Regions from separate parts of the Kitasatospora sp. NPDC091207 genome, predicted to be linked through region 4. Evidence: riboswitches for the same ligand, from Rfam matches in the RefSeq annotation. Region 4 holds a riboswitch; each other region holds the start of a gene.
The links. Region 4 has a riboswitch for cyclic di-AMP ahead of ACIQTO_RS26085 (M23 family metallopeptidase). Riboswitches for the same ligand answer to the same signal wherever they lie in the genome.
Positions count from the first base shown of each region.

Region 1: it holds a riboswitch for cyclic di-AMP, as region 4 does, so the genes downstream of both, ACIQTO_RS30525 (transglycosylase family protein) here and ACIQTO_RS26085 (M23 family metallopeptidase) in region 4, are expected to answer to the same signal.
Region 2: it holds a riboswitch for cyclic di-AMP, as region 4 does, so the genes downstream of both, ACIQTO_RS12875 (peptidoglycan DD-metalloendopeptidase family protein) here and ACIQTO_RS26085 (M23 family metallopeptidase) in region 4, are expected to answer to the same signal.
Region 3: it holds a riboswitch for cyclic di-AMP, as region 4 does, so the genes downstream of both, ACIQTO_RS06670 (NlpC/P60 family protein) here and ACIQTO_RS26085 (M23 family metallopeptidase) in region 4, are expected to answer to the same signal.

Region 1 is NZ_JBIVVS010000024.1:114,642-118,922, reverse strand. It holds gene ACIQTO_RS30530 (hypothetical protein) at 1-1,780, opposite strand, end outside; cyclic di-AMP (ydaO/yuaA leader) riboswitch at 2,173-2,333, shown strand; gene ACIQTO_RS30525 (transglycosylase family protein) at 2,320-3,639, shown strand; gene ACIQTO_RS30520 (hypothetical protein) at 3,803-4,003, shown strand; gene ACIQTO_RS30515 (LacI family DNA-binding transcriptional regulator) at 4,063-4,281, opposite strand, start outside.
Region 2 is NZ_JBIVVS010000005.1:295,251-299,531, reverse strand. It holds gene purB (adenylosuccinate lyase) at 1-14, shown strand, start outside; gene ACIQTO_RS12880 (MFS transporter) at 22-1,563, opposite strand; cyclic di-AMP (ydaO/yuaA leader) riboswitch at 1,877-2,037, shown strand; gene ACIQTO_RS12875 (peptidoglycan DD-metalloendopeptidase family protein) at 2,042-3,085, shown strand; gene ACIQTO_RS12870 (DUF2470 domain-containing protein) at 3,556-4,275, opposite strand.
Region 3 is NZ_JBIVVS010000002.1:448,109-452,389, reverse strand. It holds gene ACIQTO_RS06680 (NYN domain-containing protein) at 1-874, shown strand, start outside; gene ACIQTO_RS06675 (NlpC/P60 family protein) at 1,087-2,130, shown strand; cyclic di-AMP (ydaO/yuaA leader) riboswitch at 2,458-2,612, shown strand; gene ACIQTO_RS06670 (NlpC/P60 family protein) at 2,623-3,786, shown strand; gene ACIQTO_RS06665 (NlpC/P60 family protein) at 4,011-4,281, shown strand, end outside.
Region 4 is NZ_JBIVVS010000018.1:24,712-28,992, forward strand. It holds gene ACIQTO_RS26075 (GNAT family N-acetyltransferase) at 1-5, opposite strand, end outside; gene ACIQTO_RS26080 (hypothetical protein) at 48-1,040, shown strand; gene ACIQTO_RS26085 (M23 family metallopeptidase) at 1,095-1,952, opposite strand; cyclic di-AMP (ydaO/yuaA leader) riboswitch at 1,965-2,123, opposite strand; gene ACIQTO_RS26090 (YiaA/YiaB family inner membrane protein) at 2,369-2,659, shown strand; gene ACIQTO_RS26095 (alpha/beta fold hydrolase) at 2,743-3,618, shown strand; gene ACIQTO_RS26100 (TetR/AcrR family transcriptional regulator) at 3,653-4,222, shown strand.

The DNA of each region.
Region 1 (4,281 bases), on a different contig from region 4:
CGGTGGAGACGCCGAAGTCACTCTGCCCGGCGGCGTCGATCAGCAGCCCGTCGAAGAGCGTCCCCCGGTCCCGCCCGAGCGCGTGCAGCGCCACTCCCCCGGCGCCGTTGCCGTACAGCACGCTCGCGGTGTAGTCGAAGTCGTTGAGGTACGCGCCGTGCTCGATGCCCCACCCGCCGTTGTGGTAGGCCGCGAACTCGGTGACCACGTGGTGCTGCCGGGCGTTCAGCCAGACGAAGATGCCGTTCCGCAGGTTGTTGTGGGCCAGGCAGCGCTCGAAGGTCCAGACCCCCTCACTGTTCTCCGGCCACTCGAAGCCGGAGGCGCCGTCGGCCCCCTGGACGCCGACCGCCACGCAGTCCAGTGCCTTGCCGCCGGTGCCGGCACCGAGGTTGAAGCCGGCCAGCCGGTAGGCGCGCGGGTTGGGCTCCAGCAGCGTGCGGGAGGCGACGCAGGAGTCGTAGACGATGTCGTCGGACGGCTGCTGCGGGGTACGCGTGTCCGGCGGGCCGTCCCACCAGTAGGCGTCCTCCCAGGTGTCGTGGCTGATGCAGCCGCGGAAGGTGATGCCGTGGCTGGCGTGCGGGACGAAGGCGTGGCTCCCCGCGTCACGGACCACGACGCCCTCGACGACGGTGCCCCGGGTGGTGTCGCCGAGCATGTGGAAGTGCAGCCCGTAGCGGCCGAGCACCGGGGCGGTGACCGGCACGCTGCCGTCCGCGCCCTTCCAGGACTCCTCGGTGTCGGCGCGCGGGCCGACCCAGCGCAGCGCCGCGTGCCGCAGGTCGGCCCGGCGGCTGCTGGTGAGGTGGACGTGGGCGCGCCCCCCGGCGGTCCCCTCGACCCGCACGCTGCGGGTCAGGTTGAGTACCTCGGCGCCGACCGTGACGTCTCCTCCGGCGCCCACCCGGGGGTGCGGGTGCTTGAGCGGCGCCTCCAGGGTGACGGTGGATCCGCTGACGGACCGGACGACGGCCAGGTCGTAGCGGGCCGAGAAGCCGTCCTCGTCCGGCGGGCCGGTCGGGGTGACGGCCAGTTCGTCGCCGGGCAGCCAACCGGTGGGCGGCGCGGCCAGGCTGACGGTGGTGTCGCCGGCGGCGAGGGCCCGGTCCGCGCGCACCCAGGCGGTCTTGGCGGCGCCGTCCAGCCGCAGGTACCCGGCGCCGGTGACCCAGAGGCCGACGTCGGTGTCGACCACCTTCATGCCGTCACCCCGGAACCGCCGCTCGTCGACGGCGGGGAACCGCACGGTGTGCACGGCGGCGCCGTCGGGGGCGAGCGCGAGGGTGCCGCGGATCTCGACGTTGCCGGCCGCGGCCAGGGTGAGGCTGCGGTCGGCGGCGAAGGTGAGCGCGCCTCCGGACTCCACCAGCAGCGACCCGACAGTGGCGTCGGTGTCGAGCAGCACCCGGTCGGTGATCCGGACGGCGCTCTGCGGGCCGGGCGCCCGGCCGCCCCAGCCGGCCGGATCGGACCAGCGGCGGCCGCCCTGGTCGGGCGTGGGCGCGGGGCCGGGTGCGGCGGCGGGCGGCCCGGACGTGACGGTGCCCCCGGGGGTGCCCGCCGACGCGGCGTCGGGGCCCGCACCGGGCGTCCCCGGGGGCGAGGGAGGCGACGGAGCGTCGTGCAGGTGCCCGGCGGGCGGGCCGTCCGCCGCCGGGGCCGGGGCGGGGCCCTGGACGGCGGCCACGGGCTCGGCGCCGCCGTCCAGGGAGCGCCGCAGCGCCTCCTCGCCGCCGACCGCCGCGAACACCGTGCCGACGGCGAGCCAGCGCAGCATCGTCCGACGACGTACGGGAGTTCGGGGCTCTATGGGTGGGATGTCCGCTCTGCGGTGTTTTGCCCGGCGGTGCGCTCCACGTGCCCGCGTGGCCGGCCGACCGGCCCGCGGGTCCTCGTCCATGGCCATCGTTGCGTAGCCCTCCCCCCGGACGGCCGCGTCGGTCCTGACGTCCTGAAGCATAGGCAGTTGCCGTGACTCCGACGGGCGTTGCCCGAAATCGGTCATTTCTGATCATGGTGGACAGCCATTCACCACCCGTTTCACAAACCGTGACGAGCGTCACACATGTTTGCGGTTTGAACTTAAGTCTGCTTAACGTGCTCCCCGTTCGTGGCCACACGGACCCAGCCCACCCGCAACGCCGAGTCCTGCCGTCGGGTGCGCTGGCAGCGCAGAACGCACCACGGCAGGAGCGGGGGAACCACAGGTAAGTCGCCCGGGACCGGTCCGCGAACCGGTTCAGGGCTAGGGGTGAAGCCGCGTCCACAGCGCGGCCGGGCAACTCCAGCCCGAATCCGACAGCTCACCTCGCAGGCGTGGGAGAGGACCACGTCTTCATGCTGCCCACCAACGGCACCCGACTGTCCGGCCGCACCCGCCGCGCGATCGCCACCCTCGGCGTCGTCGGCATCGGCCTCACCGTCCCCTGCCTCACCTCCGGCACCGCCTCCGCCGCCTCGGTCGCCACCTGGGACAAGGTCGCCCAGTGCGAGAGCACCGGCAACTGGAGCATCAACACCGGCAACGGCTTCTACGGCGGCCTCCAGTTCACCAGCAGCACCTGGGCGGCGTTCGGCGGCACGGCCTACGCCGCCCGCGCCGACCTCGCCACCAAGGACCAGCAGATCGCGATCGCCGAGAAGGTGCTCGCCTCGCAGGGCCCCGGCGCCTGGCCGGTCTGCTCCGTCCAGGCCGGTCTCACCAAGGGCGGCACCCCGGCCGCCGTCGACACCGCCACCGCCACCAAGCCGGCCGCCCCGAAGGCCACCCCGGCCCCGGCGCAGACCCAGGCCCCCGCCGCCAAGCCGGCCGCGCCCGCGGCCGCCCCGAAGGCCACCCCGGCCCCGGCCGCCGGCGACTCCGCCCAGCAGTCGCAGGGCGGTCAGAACTGGCAGCAGTACCACCGCCAGGCCGCCGGTCAGGACGCCGGGACCAAGGCCGACGACTACACCGTGGTCGCGGGCGACTGGCTCTCCTCGATCGCCGACAAGAACAACATCCAGGGCGGCTGGGAGCGGCTGTACGACCTCAACCGCGGCTCCCTCACCGCCGGCCCGCACGTCATCTACCCGGGCCAGCACCTGAGCCTGGGCGACCGTGCCAAGGCGCAGGCCTCCGACGGATCCGGCCAGGGCTTCGACTGGTTCGACCGCTCCACGGGCAAGACCGGCCAGGCCGCCGGCTCCACCACGACCGCCGTCGAGCCGGCCGCGCAGACCGGGGCCAAGGCACCGGCCGCCCAGGCGCCGGCCGAGGCCCCGGCCCAGGCCGCCACCGGCAGCATGGCCGCCGCGGTCTCCTTCGCCCAGTCGAAGGTCGGCCAGGCCTACGTCTACGGGGGCACCGGCAACGGCGGCTGGGACTGCTCGGGCCTGACCCAGGCCGCGCTGCGCGCCGCGGGCATCTCCGTCCCGCGGGTCGCCGCCGACCAGGCCGCCGCCAGCACCCACGTCTCGCTGGACGCCCTCAAGCCGGGCGACCTGCTGTTCTGGTCCAACAACGGCCAGGACTCGGGCGTCTACCACGTCGCGATCTACATCGGCGACGGCACGTACGTCGAGGCCGCCAACCCGAGCTCGGGCGTGCGGACCCAGACCGTCGCCAACTGGGCCCCGGACTTCGCCGGCCGGGTCTGATCCCTCGCGCGCGGCCGCCCCGGCCCGCGCGAACCCGCCGAGGCCCCCGGGGAGAGTCTGGTCGCTCCTCCCCGGGGGCCTCGGCGCGCCCGTCCGCGGGCCGGGCCTGGTCGAACCGCGGTCCGACGGGCATGCTGCTGCTCCGCACCCGAGGAGGAGTCACATGGCCCAGGTCACCGTCACGCTCGACGCCAACCTCGCGATCGACGCGATGATGCTCTCCGGCACCAAGAACCCGCAGGACGCCGTCGAGGTGATCCTGCTCGACTACCTGGCCCGGGCACGGCGCACCGAGAGCCGTACCGGCGAAGCCGCCGACGGGCGGCGGGCCGCCCAACAGCGCCCGACCGCGCAGGAGGGCTGAGGACGGACGGCGAGGGGCCCCGGAGAGCGGATCGCTCTCCGGGGCCCCGTGATGTCGGCTCAGCGGGCGCGGGCGCCCGTGGAACCGCGCATCACCAGCTCCGGCTGGAACATGAACTCGCCGCGCTGGGCGGCGTTCGCGCCCACCTCCTCCAGCAGCGCGTCGACGGCCGCGGTGGCCATCGCCTCGACCGGCTGGCGGATGGTGGTCAGCGGCGGTTCGGTGAAAGCTATCAGCGGCGAGTCGTCGAACCCGACCACCGAGACGTCCTGCGGGAC
Region 2 (4,281 bases), on a different contig from region 4:
GTGACATTCTCTGACGACTCGTCAGGCCTTCGTGGGCCCCGCCGCCGATCCGGTGGCGGGGCCTTCGCCGTGGTCGGCGCCGACATGGCCCGGATCGAGCGGCGGGCCGTTGGTGCCGCAGGTGTAGCGGCAGTCCGGCTCGGCGACCGGGTGGTCCTCGGGAGCCAGCACGTTGCCCCGGACCGTCGTGAAGGCCGTCACTCCGCCGGTGGCCAGCAGCCCGGCGCAGATCAGCATGGCGATCCGGAAGGCGGAGTCCACCGAGGCGGGCACCTGGTACGCGTCGCCGCTGAGCCCGGCCAGCGCGGGCAGGGCCGCCACCGCGAGCAGACCGGCCGCGCGGGCGGCGGCGTTGTTGACGCCGCTGGCGATCCCGGCGTGCCGGACCTCCACCGCCGCCAGCACCGTCGCGGTCAGCGGCGCCACCAGTAGGACCATCCCGCAGCCCATCACGGTGACGGCCGGCAGCACGTCCGTCCAGTACGAGGCGTCCGGGCCGATCCGCAGCATGAGCAGCACGCCCGTCGCGCAGATCAGCGGCCCCACGGTGAGCGGCAGTCGCGGGCCGATCCGCTTGCCGAGCCGGCCGGCCCGGGCGGACAGCGCGAGCATCAGGACGGTGATCGGCACCAGGGCCAGCCCGGAGACCAGCGGGGAGAACCCGGAGACGATCTGCAACTGCACGACCAGCAGGAAGAACACGCCGCTGAAGGCCGCGTAGACGCAGAGGGTGACCAGGTTCACCGCGGTGAACAGCCGGGAGGAGAAGAGGCCGAGTGGCAGCATCGGCTCCGGGACACGGCGCTCGACCACGACGAAGGCCGTGCCCAGCAGCAGCCCCGCCGCGCCGGCCAGCCAGACCTCCGGCGAGAGCCCGCCGCCCGCGGCCGTCAGGGCATAGGTGACCGAGCCCAGGGCCAGCGCGGCCAGTGCCGCGCCGAGGGCGTCGAACCGGCCGGTCGCGCTCTCGTCCCGGCTCTCCGGGACGTGCCGGGAAGCCACCGCGATCACCAGGACGGCGAGCGGGACGTTCAGCAGGAAGATCCACCGCCAGCCGGGGCCGTCCACCAGCCAGCCGCCGAGGAACGGGCCGATCGCGGCGGACACCCCGCCCAGACCGGACCAGAGGCCGACCGCCGCCGACCGGTCGTCCGGGTGGAAGACGGCCTGGAGCATCGCCAGTGAGCCGGGGGTGAGCAGTGCCCCGCCGATGCCCTGCACCGCGCGGGCGGCGATCAGCACCTCGATGGTGGGCGCCGCGGCGCACGCCGCCGAGGCGGCGGCGAACCAGAGCACACCGATCAGGAAGACGCGGCGCCGTCCGTAGCGGTCGCCGAGGGCGCCGCCGAGCAGGATGAGGCCGGCCAGGGTGAGCAGATAGGCGTTGAGCGTCCACTGCAGGGCGGCGAGCGGGGCGCCGAGATCGGTGCCGATCCGGGGCAGGGCGACGTTCACCACGGTGCCGTCGAGCATCGCCATGCTGGAGCCGAGCACCGTCGCCAGGAGGACCCAGCGGCCCTGCGCGGTGCCCAGGCGCAGGGTGCCGGCCTCGGAGGGGGTCATCACCGCCCGATCGTGCGCCCCGGGAGACGACGTGACAAGGCTCACCGGGGGTGTGTCGGCAGATGGCTTTCCGTAGGTGATCGCATGCGGACGGACATCGAAATCGGCGGAGCGTCGCGGATCAGTGGCACGCGGTGAATCGATTGTGCACATACTGTGCAGCCGATCATTCGGAGTGTCACGATCTTTCCGGCATTGGTTGTCGATTCAAGAGATCGACATTGCTTCACCCGGGTGGATGGGCTTTAGTTCAGCGACCGCCCGGCATTGGCCCGGGTGGCCACCGGGTGGAACGCCTAGTCCTGCCGCTGCCCGGTGGTACGAACCGAACTCTGTACGGCAGGAGCGGGGGACCCAAAGGTAAGTCGCCGGACCGGAATTCACGGTCCGGCTTGGGGTGAAGCCGCGCTATGCGGCCGGGCAACTCCAGCCCGAACCCGACAGCTCACCTCGCAGGCGTCGGAGAGGACAGTTCCCCATGCCCGCACAGGCTCGTCGTATCGCCCTGCCCCGCGCCGCCCGCATCGGCATCGCCACCGCCGTGACCGGCGCCGCCTTCGCCCTTCCGCTGGTGACCACCATCAGCGCCCAGGCCCACACCGCCCCGGCCGCGAAGCCCGCGCAGACCAGCACCTGGACCGGCGCCACCAGCGTCGACGCCACGCCGGCCGCCGCTGCCCAGGCCGCCGCTCCGGCCGCCGCCGAGGCCGCCAAGCCCGCCGCCGCTCCGGCCGAGGAGACCTACAAGGTCGCCGGCGGGGACACCCTGTCGAAGATCGCCGACGCCAAGCAGGTCGAGGGCGGCTGGCAGGCGCTGTACGACCACAACCGCTCGGTCGTCGGCGCCAACCCGAACCTCATCTTCCCGGGTCAGCAGCTCGCGCTCGGCGCCAAGGCCGCCGCGGCCCCGGCCGCCCCCGCCGCCAAGCCCGCCGCCCCCGCCGCCAAGCCGCAGGCCTCGCAGGACTCGGTGCAGCCGGCCGCCAAGGCCGCCGCGCCGAAGCCGGTCCAGGCCGCCAAGCCCGCGCAGGCCCCGGCCACCAAGCCGGCCGCCCCCGCCGCGAAGCCGGCCGCGCCGGCCGCCACCCAGGCCCCGGCCGCCGTGGCCGCCACCTCCGGCTACGTCGCCCCCGTCGCCAACCCGAAGCTCGGCACCGCCTACGGCGTGGCCGGCTCGATGTGGTCCTCCGGCCACCACACCGGTGCCGACTTCGTCGCCTCCACCGGCACCCCGCTGCGCGCCATCGCGGCCGGCACCGTGGTCAAGGCCGGCAACGGCGGCGCCTACGGCAACGAGGTCGAGATCAAGCTCGCCGACGGGAAGTACGCCCAGTACGCGCACCTGTCCTCGATCGGCGTGAAGATCGGTCAGACCGTCACCGCCGGCCAGCAGATCGGCCTCTCCGGCGCGACCGGCAACGTGACCGGCCCGCACCTGCACTTCGAGGTCCGCACCGGCTCGGAGTACGGCTCGGACATCGACCCGATCGCCTACCTGCGGGCGCACGGCGTCTCCATCTGACCTGAGGTCGGACCACCGCTGGGTGCGGGGCGAACGACCTCCCGGGATGGTCATGTCGGGTGACCGCTCGACCGGGTGATCGCCGCACCATCAGTGGATCATGGGCGCGGGACACGCCCAGGCCGGCCCGGCTCACGAATTTCCTTCGTGAGCCGGGCCGGCCATTGCGCGTTTCCGCCACCGGATATCGGGTGCCGGTTCTGATGTCCGTTCACCCCCCCTGTCGCGATGGGTTTTCTTGGGGCGGCCGCGTTGGCCCTCCAGGGCTTTTCGGGGTCAGCGGACGGCTGTCCGGGCCGGAGGCCGGATGGGATCGGACGGAATGTGACCGGACCGCCGGAAATGCGGTTGGCCCGCCCGGAATGCGGTCGGCCCGCCCGGAATCGGACGGGCCGTCACCCTGTGGTCGGTGGGTACCGGGTGGGGCGTTCGGTGTCGCTCCGTCCGGTGTCGATCCGTCCGGTGTTCGGTCAGGACCGGTGGGCGGGCAGGTCGCCGTGCGCGGCGGTCAGCAGCTGGTGCACGCGGTGGCCGAACTCGTCCGCGTCGCGGGCCGGTTCGGGGAAGACCAGGCGGACGTCGCGGTGGCCGTACGGGTGGTCCAGGCGGAGCACCAGGCCGTGCCGGTCGAGGGCGAGCGGGCGGACGTCGGGGCGTCCGGCGAGCAGCTCCGGGTCCAGCAGCCGGGTGAGCAGGTCGAGGGCGTCCGGGTGGTCGTCGGCGAGGTGGGTGAGCATCGCGGCCTCGAAGCGGGCGAGCGGGTCGGGCGCGGCGAGGGACAGGTCGGCACCGGTGAGGGCGGTGGTGCCGTACGGGGTGGAGAGGACGGCGTGCGCGACGTCCAGTCGCAGGTGGACGCTGAGGCCGTCGTCGGCGAGGTGTGCGAGGTGGAGCCGGCCGGCCAGGGTGAGGCGGCCGCGGACCCGGTCGCGGACGGCGACCGGGGCGATGTCGGTGAGGTCCAGGACGACGGCGAGGCCGTCCTGTTCGCGGGTGACGGCGAGGGTGAGCGGCGCGTCGAGCGGGGCGCGCAGGCGCAGCCGGGAGCCGTGCACCGATACCGGGGTGTCCAGGTCGTGGTGCTCGCCGCAGGCGCGGATCACCACCGAGGAGGTGGCGCTGAGCAGGCTGCAGACCCGTTCGGCGGCGGTGGGTTCGGGCGCCTCGACGTCGACGGGGCTGGGGCTCATGACGAC
Region 3 (4,281 bases), on a different contig from region 4:
GGTGCGCGCCGCGGCCCGGGCCGACCTGGACCGGCAGCGGGCCGAGTCGGAGGACGTCCGCAAGGAGGCGGAGTCGCTGCGCAAGAAGGTGCGTTCGCTGGAGAGCGACACCCGTCGGGCGCAGGCCGAGACCCGCCGGGTGACCGGGGAGCTGGAGGCGCTGAGGTCGCAGGCGGCCACCGAGCGCGGCGCCGCCGAGAGCGAGGCGCGGCGGCTGCGGCACCGGATCTCCGAGCTGGAGAACGCCGCCGAGCAGGGCCGCCGTTCGGCCCGCGAGGGGCGCAGCGTCGAGGACATGAGGCTGCGGCTGCTGCTGGACACCGTGCTGCAGTCGGCGCAGGGGCTGCAGCGGGAGCTGGCCCTGCCGGTGTCGCAGATCCGTCCGGCCGACCTGGTGGAGGCGGTGGTGCCGGGTTCGGCCTCGCCGCACGACGTGGCGCGGCGCGGGCTGGCCGAGGACGATCCGGCGCTGCTCGACCAGTTGCTGGCGATCCCGCAGGTCCATCTGGTGGTGGACGGCTACAACGTGACCAAGACCGGCTATCCGGCGCTGCCGCTGGAGCAGCAGCGGATCCGCCTGCTGGGCGGGCTGGCGATGCTGGCCCAGCGCACGCAGGCGGAGGTCACCTGTGTGTTCGACGGGCAGGACCTCGACGTGCCGGTGATCATGGCGCCGCCGCGCGGGGTCCGGGTGCGGTTCAGCCGGACCGGTGAGACGGCGGACGAGCTGATCCGCCGGCTGGTGCGGGCCGAGCCGCAGGGGCGGCCGGTGGTGGTGGTCTCCGCCGACCGGGAGGTCGCGGAGGGCGTGCGGAAGGCCGGTGCGCGCCCCGTGGCTTCCGTGCTGCTGCTGAACCGGTTGGCCCGGCCCTGACCTCGACCGGGCGCTGGCCAGGCCGGAGTGACGCCTGGTCAGCGCCCGGTTTGCGGGGTTGTGAGGATCCGGTGAAGTCATGGCCGCGGGCGGAGGTTCACGCCATTGGGGGAGTGGCGCAAAGCGTGGATCTTCACTAGGGTCTGGCGTCAAACCTATTTTCCGGATTCTCACCCAATCGGGTGAGTCCGTTGGAAGAAGGAGCCGGTCCCTTGGCCACCCACCGCCGTCCCAAGCAGCCGAGCCGCGCGCGGGTCTCCGTGCTCACCGCTGCCGCGGCGACCGCGGTCGCCCTCTCCGCCCAGGTCGCCGCGCACGCCGCGCCGAGTCCGTCCCCCAAGAAGGAGGACGTGAAGGCGCAGATCGACCAGCTGCAGGAGGAGGCCGAGCAGGCCACCGAGAAGTACAACGGCGCCAAGGAGCGGGCCGACCAGCTGCGCAAGCAGTCGGACCAGCTCCAGGACCAGGTGGCCCGCGGCCAGGACCAGATGACCCAGCTCCAGGCCGGGCTGGCCGAGGTGGCGGGTGCGCAGTACCGCACCGGCGGCATCGACCCGTCCGTCCAGCTGATGCTCTCCTCCGACCCGTCCGGCTACCTGGACAAGGCGTCCAGCGTCCAGCAGGCCAGTTCCAGCCAGGCCGACGCGCTCAAGGGCCTGCAGGACCAGCAGCGCCGGCTGGACCAGCAGAAGGCGGAGGCGGCCGCGATCCTGGCCTCCCTGGACAACACCACCAAGGACCTGAACCAGTCCAAGGCGGAGGTCAACAAGAAGCTCAAGGAGGCTCAGGACCTCCTGAACTCGCTGAGCGCGGCGGACCGGGCGGCGCTGAAGGCCGCCCAGCAGCAGGCGGACCGGGCCTCGCGCGGCAGCGAGCGGGCCGATCTGGGCAGCCTGCCGCAGGCCAGCGGCATGGCCGGGTCGGCCGTGTCCAACGCGATGAGCAAGCAGGGCTCGCCGTACCAGTGGAGTTCCGTCGGGCCGAACACCTTCGACTGCTCGGGCCTGATGGTCTGGTCGTACGCCAAGGCCGGTGTCACGCTGCCGCGCACCTCGCAGGCGCAGGCCAACTACGGCTCCCGGGTCCCCTCGCTCGCCGAGGCCCAGCCGGGCGACCTCATCATCTACCGCGACGACCGCAGCCACGTCGGGATGTACATCGGCAACGGCATGGTGGTGCACGCGCCGCACACCGGTGACGTCGTGAAGGTGATGAAGGCCGACGCGATGAAGATCAACACCATTCGCCGGGTCTGACGGACCGGCACGACACGCCCACGGGCCGGGACACGGCCCTGTGATCCACGCCACCTCCTGATCGGGGGTGGCGTCGGCATTCACGGCGGCATGGTGACAAACGATCAGCTCCGTGTGGGCTGGTGATCACACTCGGTCATATTCACAAGTGAACTTGGATATTCTTCCGGCATTTTTCTGACAAGGATTTGAACGGATCACGGTTCTGTTACTAGGGTCGTGCCTCGAACCACCGCACAGTCGATCACCCAGCCAGGGTGGCGGCGGGGGTTTACCGCCGAGTTCGTGAAGCAGCGGGGCAGGTCGTCTGCCCGACGGGGAGCCCAGTAGTCGGGGGTGCTGTGGAGCGGAGCCGGGGAACCATGTTCCTCCGGGGTGAATCGGCGCCAGGTCGACCGCGAGAGCGGCCGGTGAGGCGTCGTAGGGCACGCTTCCGGCCCGAACCCGTCAGCTCACCCGGTAGGCGGACGTAGGAAGAAGGAGTCCGCCTTCGTGGCGTCCCATCGTCGTCCCAAGCCCGCCGGCCGCGCCCGGGTCTCGATCCTGACCGGTGTCGCCGCTGCGGCGGTCGCCCTCTCCGCGCAGTCCGGCGCCCACGCCGACCCGACGCCGACCAAGGACCAGGTCAAGGAGCAGGTCGACCAGCTCAACGAGCAGGCCGAGCAGGCCACCGAGAAGCTCAACGGTGCCCAGGCCAAGCAGCAGGAGCTGCAGAAGCAGGTCGGTGAGCTGCAGGACAAGGTGGCCCGCCAGCAGGCCTCGGTGACCGAGGCCCAGGGTGGCCTCGCCGAGATCGCCGGCGAGCAGTACCGCAACGGCGGCATATCGCCGACCGTCCAGCTGATGCTCTCGTCCAGCCCGGACAGCTTCCTCACCCAGGCCGGTGCGATCAACCAGGCCGGCAGCACCCAGTCCAATGTCCTGAAGGACCTTCAGGAGCAGCAGCGCAGGCTCGACCAGGACCGCAACGAGGCCCAGGGCAAGCTCGCCGAGCTCGAGGCCACCACCCAGCAGCTGAAGGCCTCCAAGGAGGAGGTCCAGGGCAAGCTGGCCAAGGCCCAGGACCTGCTCAACACGCTGACCGAGCAGGAGCGCCAGGCGCTGCGCGCGGCCGAGGAGAAGGCCGCCGCCGAGGCGAAGGTCAAGGCGGACGCCGCCAAGGCCGAGGCCAAGGCCAAGGCGGACGCCGACCGGGCCTCCCGCGACAACAGCCGGGACAACCTGGCCGGCTCGTCCTCGGCGGCCGCCAAGCCCGCCGCCGCCTCGTCCGCCGCCGCCGCGCCGTCCGCGCCCGCGGCTAATGGCTCGCGCGCCGCCGCCGCGATCGCCGCGGCCGAGAGCAAGCTGGGCGCGCCGTACGTCTACGGCGCCTCCGGCCCGGGCTCGTTCGACTGCTCCGGCCTCACCAGCTGGGCCTACGCCCAGGCCGACGTGTCGCTGCCGCGCACCTCGCAGGCCCAGGCCACGGTCGGCACCAACGTCGGCACCAACATCGCCAACGCCCAGCCCGGTGACCTGATCATCTACCGCGCGGACCGCAGCCACGTCGCCATCTACGTCGGTGGCGGCCAGGTCATCCACGCGCCGAAGCCCGGTGCGAACGTCCGGTACGAGACCGCCAGCATGCTGCCGATCTCGGCCATCGTGCGCGTCTGATCCGACGTCCGCCGCCGCAGGCCCGGTCTCCCCTCGCGGGAGGCCGGGCCTGCGGCTTTTGCGGCGGACCGGTCTGGTGTCCGATTGCGGGTCAAATATTCGGGTTGGGAGGGGTTTGGACTCGCTCGCCCGGACTCGCTAACGTCTGCCACCGGACTTCCGCTTGAGAGCCGCCCGCTCCGGTGCGGCGGCGGGGCCCGGCCCAGGATCGGAGCCACCGTCGTATGGCCCTGCACCGCCGTTCCCCCCTGCCGGGTGCGCTCGCCCGCGCGCTGGTGCTGACCGCCGCGGCCACCACCGCGCTGGGGGTGGCGACGGGCGGTGCCGCCCAGGCCGCCCCGGGCGCGCCGGACGGGCCGTCGAACCGCAAGGACGTCAAGGCGCAGGTGGAGCAGCTGTACGACGAGGCCGAGCAGGCCTCGGAGAAGTACAACGCGGCACTGGACGCCCAGCAGCGGCTCCAGTACGAGACCGGCACCCTCCAGCAGCAGGTCG
Region 4 (4,281 bases):
ACCATGCCTGCCGACCCTACCCGGGCTTTCCGGTTACCTTACGTGACATGGAAGAAGAAGACCTGCGGCTCGCCCCGCGCACCAAAGCCGCCGAACTGCTCGCCTGGGCGCGGACGCAGGACCGCCCGCCGGTGGCCGAGGCGCCGGTGCGGGCCGTGCTGGCGCTGCTGGAGCTGGGCGAGGGCAGGATGCGCGACGGCTGGCCGGAGCTGACCTCGGACGCCGTGGAGCAGCTGCTGTACGAGCGGCTCTACCTGTACGTCCAGCCCGCACCGGAGGAGGACCCGCTGGCGTACGGCGCGGCGGTGCGGCTGCTGATCGACCACCAGCGGGCCGCGAAGCGGCTGAACGCCAAGCGGCAGGAGCGGCTGCACGCGGAGGCCGAGTGGCAGGGTGAGGTGGCCGCCGGGCTGCTGCGCCGGGCCGATCTGGTCACCTGGCCCCGGCTGTACACGCTGCTGCTGCGCGCGGACGGCGTGGACCTCACCGACCCGGAGGCGGTCCGGGGCTGGCTGACGGCGTTCCGGGAGCTGGCGCCGGAGGACCGGCTCGCCGCGTGCGAGGCGTTGGAGGAGGCCGGCGAGCTGGACGCGGTGGACGACGGGGGCTGGGGCGACGCCCGGGCGATCAGCGTCGGGATGGCCACCGACGGTGCCCGCCGGCTCCTGGAACAGGGGTTGATGCGGCGCAGCTACCGCAACCTGGCGGAGCTGACCGCGCTGGGCCGGCCGATGCCCGACGAGCTGGCCGGGGACTTCGGGGCGTTCGAGGAGGCCGCCGTGGAGGCGGCGCTGGACCTGGCCGGCGAGTGGACGGTGCCGGGGCTGCCCCGGCTGCTGGTGGAGGAGTTCCCGGAGCTGGCTCCGGAGCCGGGCCAGGAGGAGATCGACGCGTACGTGGCGCAGCTCTCCGAAGCCCCCGAGGAAGCCGACGAGGAAGCCGACGAGGGTTTCGAGACCGGGGAAGCCGAAGCGGCCGACGGAGCCGAGGTGACCGACGGAGCCGGGGAGGCCGAGGACCGGGACGCCCCCGGGGCCTGAGACGCGACGGTGCCCCGGCCGTCGTGGTGACGACCGGGGCACCGTGGCGTGCTGTCAGGGGGTGATGCCGCGCTGCTCGAACCAGGTCTCCGGGTCGACCGGGGCGCCGCCGCCGGGGCGGACCTCCAGGTGCAGGTGCGGGCCGGTCACGTTGCCGGTCGCGCCGACCTTGCCGAGCTGCTGGCCCGGGACGACCTTGCCGGAGCCCTTGATGATCGAGGAGAGGTGGCAGTACCAGATCTCGGTGCCGTCGGGCAGCGTCTCGACGATCCGGTAGCCGTACGACCCGGCCCAGCCGGCCGAGGTGATGGTGCCCTGGCCGACCGCGTACACCGGGGTGCCGGTGTCGGCGGCGAAGTCCAGGCCGGTGTGCAGGTGGGCCCAGTAGGAGGCGCTCTGGCCGTAGTGGGCGGAGAGGTCGTAGTCGCGCACCGGCAGGTTGATGGCGGCGAGCTTGGCCTTCTCGGCCGCCTCGGCGGCGAGCTTGGCCTCCTGCTGCTGGGCGGCGCGCTTGGCCTCGGCCTCCTTGGCGGCCTGGAGGCGGGCACCTTCCTCGGCGGCGGTGCGCTGGCTGTCGGCCTGCAGCTGGATCCGGGCGGCGAGCGCCAGGCCCGGGTCCGCGGAGAGCGCGACCGGCGTCTCGTCCGGGGCCTCGACGGCGGGGGCGGCGGCCGGGGTGGCGGAGGCGAACCCGGTCGCGCCGAGGGTGGCGGCGACGGCGGTGACGCCGAGCAGCGGAGCGGTGCCGCGGCTCTGACGGGGCATCCGGTGCCGGTTGGCCTCGGCGGCCTGCGGGCCGCCGTCGGCGGGCCCGCCGAACTCGCCCGGATGGGCGGGCGGCCAGGGGTGGTCGAGCAGCTGGGTGCCGGCGGGGGAGCCGGGCAGGTGTGCCGGAGAGTGCGACGACGCCACGGAGGCGCGCTCCTTTCCTTCCTTCGCGCCTACCGGGTTAGCTGACGGGTTCGGAGCAGGAAGGTCTCCTACGGCTGGGCCTGGGCCCGGCCGATTCACCCCAAGGAACGTGGTTCCCCGGCTCCCTGGCCTGCCCGGAGGCCGGCCGGCGGGATTAGGCGACGGCGCACGGTGCCGTCTGGGTACGGCGTTGCGGACCGCGCTGCGTTATCAAACGTTAATCCTAGGAGCCTCTGATTCCAAGCCGTCCGTTCGGGAGAGCCGGATACGACTCGGACACTACGCGACCCGATGGGCGATTTGGGCGGATTACCGACAACTGACACTACCGAACGTGATTGGACGTCAACGAACGACCCCCTATCTGAGTACTTCTACTCATGTGCGGCCCGGACCGGCGCCGCCATCCTGACGCCATGAACGCACCGATGCAGTCACGTACCACGGCCGCGTACTACATCCAGGCCGTCCTCTCCTTCGCCCTCTCCGGCGGCGCCCTCGCCGTCGGGATCGCCTACCTGCCGGTCGGCGGCTGGACCCGCGCCTTCCTCGCGGTCGGGCTGCTCTACACCGTCACCTCCGCCTTCACCCTGGCCAAGGTGGTCCGGGACCGGCAGGAGACCAACGAGATCGTCACCCGGGTGGACCAGGCCCGGCTGGAGAAGCTGCTCGCCGAGCACGACCCGTTCAAGGTGGAGGGGGTCTGAGCCGCGACACCGGGGCGCGCCGGGAGCCCGGCGGTGGACCGCGACGGGCCCGCTTGACGGCTAAGGCTATTAGCCTTAGCTTTATGGCTATCTGCACTCAGCCGATGTCCCGGCGGACCGAGGAGGCCCCCATGCCCGGCACCTTCACCCCCAGTACCCAGTACCTCGACGTCCCCGGCGGCCGGCTGGCCTTCGACGACACGGTGCGGGGCGACGGCGCCCCCGTCGTCCTGCTCCCGGGGATGCTCGACAGCCGGGCCGCGTACCGGCACCTGCGCCCGCTGCTGGTGGCCGCGGGCCACCGGGTGATCACCCTGGACCTGCGCGGCTTCGGCGAGTCCTCGATCGACTGGGACGACTACTCGCCGGCCGCGATCGCCACCGACGTGCTCGCCCTGCTGGACCACCTCGGCATCGGTCGCGCCGCGCTGGTCGGCAACTCCTACACCGGCGCGACCGCCGTCCGGGTGGCCGGGGACGCGCCCGAGCGGGTCGCCGGGATCGTCCTGCTGGACGCCTTCGTCGAGAACGTGCCGCCCAGCACGCTGCAGCGCGCGATGTTCGGCGTGATGGGCGCGCTGCTGGTGCACTCGCCCGCGTTCTGGGGCCTCTACCACCGCAGGATGGCCTACCCGACCGCCAAGCCGGCCGACTTCGACGCCTATGTGGACGGGCTGGTCGCCGCGATGCGCACGCCGGGCCGCAAGAAGGCCACCCGGGGCTACGTCCGCGGTGACTCCGCGCCGACCGGCTGGACCGCCGCCGTGACCTGCCCGGCGCTGGTCGTGATGGGCAGCAAGGACCCCGACTTCCCCCGGCCGGAGCTGGTCGCCGACCGGCAGGCCGCCGCGCTGAAGGCCCGCAAGGTGATGATCGAGGGCGCCGGGCACTACCCGATGGCCGACCACCCGCGGGCCACCGCCGACGCCCTGCTGCCGTTCCTCGCCGAACTGGCCTGATCCCCGCCCCTTCTGCCCGCACGGAGACCGCACCATGCCCAGAGTCGGACTGACCCCCGAACAGGTCGTCGACCACGCCCTCGCCCTCCTCGACGAGCAGGGGTCCGAGGCCCTCACCCTGGCCGCCGTCGCCGGCCGCGCCGGGGTGGCCACCCCCTCGCTGTACAAGCACGTCAGCGGCGGACTCGCCGAACTGCGGCGGCTGATCGCCGTCCGGGTCACCGAGGAGCTGGCCGACCGGCTCGCCGAGGCCGCCCTCGGACGCGGCGGGGACGACGCCGTCGCCGCCGTGCTGCGCGCCTACCACGGGTACGCCACCGAGCACCCGCACCGGTACAACGCGCTGCCGCAGGCCCCGCAGCCGGACGACGACCTGACCAGGGCGGCCGGCCGGCTGGTCGGGGTGATCATCGCGGTGCTCCGCGGCTACGGTCTGGACGGCTCCGAGGCCGTCCACGCCGCCCGGACCGTCCGGTCGGTGGCGCACGGCTTCGCCTCCCTGTCGATCGGGGGCGGCTTCCAGCTCGCCGAGAACCTCTCCGACACCCAGGACCGCCTGATCACCCTGCTCACCGGCGGCCTCCGGAACTGGCCCACGGCCTGAGGCCCGCGCCACCGAACCCCGCCCGGTGCCGGACCCCGTCGACGCCGCGCCCGACACCC